DNA from 2 places in the Rhizobium sp. 57MFTsu3.2 genome. Region 2 is predicted to be linked to the other one. Evidence: predicted binding sites of a transcription regulator. Region 2 holds the regulator's gene; the other holds the start of a gene.
What was found. The regulator LexA, encoded in region 2, represses DNA repair genes until DNA is damaged. The targets are predictions, from matches to a motif close to TGTTCNNNNTGTGTTCNG.
Positions count from the first base shown of each region.

Region 1 (2,202 bases), on a different contig from region 2:
CGCCGGTCGGGCCGGCGCTTTCGATCTCAAAAATAGTAATCCTATCGCCTTAGTAGCGCGGGCAACGTGCCTCGTAGCGGCGGCCGTAGCGGTCTCTGTAGACACAGTAGCCGCGACGTTCAACGGACTGGCCGATCAGTGCGCCAGCGAGACCGCCGGCAACAGCACCGATTGCAGCACCGCCCCAGCTATGGCTGACGGCACCGCCGATAATAGCGCCGGAACCCGCGCCGATTGCGGTTCCCTGTTCCGTCGCCGTGCAGGAAGCAAGTGCGCCGACGAGGGCGCCAATGAGCACAATCTTCTTCATCATGACATAACTCCCAGTTTTTTCGTCGCTTAGATGCGACCCATTAGCACAAGAATAACAATAATCAGGAGAACTAGCCCTAAACCGCCGGAAGGTCCATAGCCCCATCCGCGGCTATAGCCCCAATTTGGTAAGGCGCCGATCAAAAGCAGAATAAGGATAATGAGCAGTATGGTGCCAAGCATGGTTCAAGTCCTCGAGGTCATTACACCTGGAATGGACGAGAAACACACCTCACCGATTTTTGTTCCATCTGTATCAAATGTTTGGATTTAAGGGCAAAACGATCTCATCGTGCGCCGTTTTCCGTCCCGCCGCGTAATATTAACCCATGACAAAAGATACGGCAGATGTCGCTCGTCTTTTTCGGGCAAAACGACATTGACAGCCTGGACATAGATCGCGTTGCACGTATGCCGCGAATTTCGCGATTCAGCATCTTGTGGGAAAAAGTGATTCAAAATCAATACTTAGCCGTGAACAAACACTGAATCATGCGGAGTCTGCGATTCGTCTCCGATTCGTTCTCAAGCTGTTCCGAATCGCAAAACGAGCAATCTGCAAGCTATTCGCGCAACAGAAAACTGCAGAGTAAATTCAAATCGGCCCTTGCGTTTGAGACAACGGCTGTCCATGTGTGTGCTGCTCGGAGAGGAGCTGACTTGACCTGGGGCACCCTCGCCTCATCTGCAGGACCATGACACTGACATCGCAGCCGATGATACTGAGTGGGCGCGGAGTAACCGCGGTGCTCGGACCAACCAATACCGGCAAGACGCATTATGCCATTGAGCGCATGGTTGCCCATGGCACCGGCGTGATCGGGCTGCCGCTGCGGCTGCTGGCGCGCGAGGTCTATACACGCGTCGCCGAAAAGGTCGGAATTCAAAACGTTGCGCTGGTAACGGGCGAAGAGAAAATATCGCCTCCCAACGCCCGCTTTTCGGTCTGCACCGTCGAGGCAATGCCACGCGAGACGAAGGCGGCGTTCGTCGCCATTGACGAGGTTCAACTCGCCGGCGACCTCGAGCGAGGGCACATCTTTACGGACCGGATCCTTCATCTGCGCGGCCGCGACGAGACGCTGTTGCTCGGCGCCGGTACAATGCGTCCGATCCTGCAGCAACTGCTCCCTGGAATTACCATCGTCGAGCGTCCCCGGCTTTCCCACCTGTTCTATGCCGGACAGAAGAAGATTACCCGCCTCCCGCAGCGCTCGGCGATCGTCGCCTTCTCTGCCGACGAAGTCTATGCGATTGCCGAGTTGATCCGCAGGCAGCGCGGCGGGGCCGCCGTCGTTCTCGGAGCCCTCAGTCCGCGCACCCGCAATGCGCAGGTGGCACTCTACCAAGCCGGCGATGTGGAATATCTGGTCGCCACGGATGCGATCGGCATGGGCCTCAATCTCGACGTCGACCACGTCGCCTTCGCGCAGGATCGCAAATTCGACGGCTATCAGTTTCGTAACCTCAACCCCGCCGAACTTGGGCAGATTGCCGGCCGTGCCGGTCGACATGTTCGCGACGGGACGTTTGGCGTCACCGGTCAGGTCGATCCCTTTGATGAGGAATTGGTTGAACGCATCGAAGGCCACGAGTTCGACAATGTGAAGGTGCTGCAGTGGCGCACGAAGAACCTCGACTTCAGCTCCCTGCATGCGCTCCGCGTGAGCCTTGAGACCGGCCCTACGGTTTCTGGCCTGACACGCGCGCTCCCCGCCGTAGACCAGCAAGCGCTGGAACATCTGTCGCGCTACCCCGAGATCATCGACCTTGCGAACAATCCGGCGCGCGTCGAGAAACTGTGGGAAGCCTGCGCGCTTCCTGACTATCGCCGCATTACACCGGCCCAACACGCCGATCTGATCTCCACCCTCTTTTCCGATCTCGTCC
Region 1 covers NZ_JDWI01000024.1:94,130-96,331, forward strand. Annotated here, with positions in the region: gene AF71_RS22610 (YMGG-like glycine zipper-containing protein) at 50-313, opposite strand; gene AF71_RS22615 (DUF3309 family protein) at 340-495, opposite strand; gene AF71_RS22620 (helicase-related protein) at 1,008-2,202, shown strand, end outside.
Region 1: a site for LexA is predicted at 833-850, ahead of AF71_RS22620 (helicase-related protein). Genes of this name have one in related genera too.

Region 2 (2,202 bases):
CCTCATTGGTCGTTCCCAAGCTGTGGGCGGCGGCGCGCAGGAATGGTCCAAACGCCTTGGGGTCGGGTGCCCCAAGCACGATCTCTGCGATCCCAACCACCCCATTTGCATGCACTTGCAGGGCTTTCCGGTCGGCTGGCAGCGGGTTGACACGTTGGCATGTGAAGAAAAAGAAATCTGGAGCGCGCAGGTCAACTGCAAAGGCGAGCTTAAATGCAGCCGTCACCTCCGAGCCATCGGGCATCTTCATCGGCCGCTCGAACTGCAGCATCTCGCCGCCATTGATCTTTTCGGACAGAAACCGGGCATGGTCGCGATCGGCATCTGCCGTCGCAAAGACCACGGCAGACAGCCCATCGTCTCCACATCGGAATCGAAAGGCACGGTCCCGCGCGGTGAAGACATTGCCTTTCTGCGCCGAAGCTTCATGCAGTTCGGCATTGGCGACCCCGAGAGGCTCCAGATAAGTTTCGTCGGCGAAGAATATGCAGGCATTCTCGGTCCCAAACGGGTGCCGGGCGTCGGGCGCGACGGTGAATCCCAGCTTTCCGAGACGCTCGCGCGAGAGCCTGATATTTGGAACCGGCAGCACGATGTGGTCCAGCGGATGTGCTTCGCTCATGGCAACTTCTCCGGAATTTGCGAAGATGTGCGCCGGGCAACAGGACAATGCAACCCCCTTCTACGCTTTCGGTCAAATGAGACGCAAAAACTCAGCAAGTTGCAGGCAAGTTTTACGAAAATTTAGGTACTTGCGGAACACATATGGAACATATAGTGTCTGTTCTGGCTTTGTTTCACGACTCTGGGGTTCAACTTCGATGCTGACGCGCAAGCAACAGGAGCTTCTTCTCTTCATTCACGAGCGAATGAAGGAGTCCGGTGTCCCCCCTTCTTTTGATGAAATGAAGGATGCCTTGGACCTCGCGTCGAAGTCAGGCATCCACCGCCTGATTACCGCGCTGGAGGAACGGGGCTTCATTCGCCGACTGCCGAATCGAGCCCGCGCTCTGGAAGTCATCAAACTGCCCGAGGCATATAACCCGAGCCTGCAGCCCCGCCGCGGTTTTTCGCCGAGCGTTATCGAAGGCAGCCTCGGCAAACCACAGCCAGTTGTGGCGCCGAAGCCAGCGCCGCAGGCTGACAACGGCGGTCCTGCCTCTGTACCGGTCATGGGACGGATTGCTGCCGGCGTACCGATTTCGGCAATTCAGAACAATACCCATGACATCACGGTTCCGGCGGACATGCTTGGCCCAGGCGAGCACTATGCGCTTGAGGTCAAGGGCGACTCGATGATCGAGGCCGGCATCTTTGATGGCGACACGGTAATCATCCGCAACGGCAGCACCGCCAATGCCGGCGACATCGTTGTTGCGCTTGTCGATGATGAGGAAGCGACGCTCAAGCGCTTCCGCCGGAAAGGCGCCTCCATCGCACTTGAGGCGGCAAACCCGGCTTACGAGACGCGCATTTTCGGGCCTGACCGTGTCAAGGTCCAGGGCAAGCTTGTCGGCCTCATTCGCCGCTATCATTGAAGGCAAGCGGCTCGCCGTCAAAGGTGCCGCTTCGCCAATTATACGCCCGATGGCGGATCCAAGGGCGGTCGAGCCTCGTATATAGGCCGTCGTTTCGACGGGGCTACCTTGATCGTCGATCCTTACCTCAGCGGCACCAAAGCGACGCAAGGTTTCGCCGGTGAACAAAAGTGCGCCCGACCGGCACCCCGTCGTGCGGAGGCGAGCGGGTGTCACGACGATATCGGCCGTATCGCAGGCAGCGCCGAAGTAAGCGGGATTTTCGACGATCGTCACGAAGTAGCCGCTATCGTGCGTGGCTGTGCACCAGGCGCCTTTCAGGCATACAAATCGGTCCTCAGCGCTCGTCGCAGCCTGACGTAACGCATCGCGGGCATTGCGCAATTCCATATGTGGACGGCTCCCTGTTGCAAGTGTTTTCTGCAGATATTTTTGATCGGATCGCTTGCTTCCATATGTGCGGCCTTTGTGTGTGGTCGCACATGACCACTGGCCAAGATGGTTTCCGCAACGCGCGTTCCTAACACGGTAACGACCTTAAAAGGCCAGTGGAATTAACGGAGTGTCACGCGTCTTGGATCGATCGATCGCACCATCTGCTCTTCACTTGCAAGTTCACAGCATCAGCTCAGCACGGTGACGTCCCTGCTCACCGTGATGGCCA
Region 2 covers NZ_JDWI01000036.1:53-2,254, reverse strand. Annotated here, with positions in the region: gene AF71_RS27160 (VOC family protein) at 1-622, opposite strand, end outside; gene lexA (transcriptional repressor LexA) at 822-1,538, shown strand.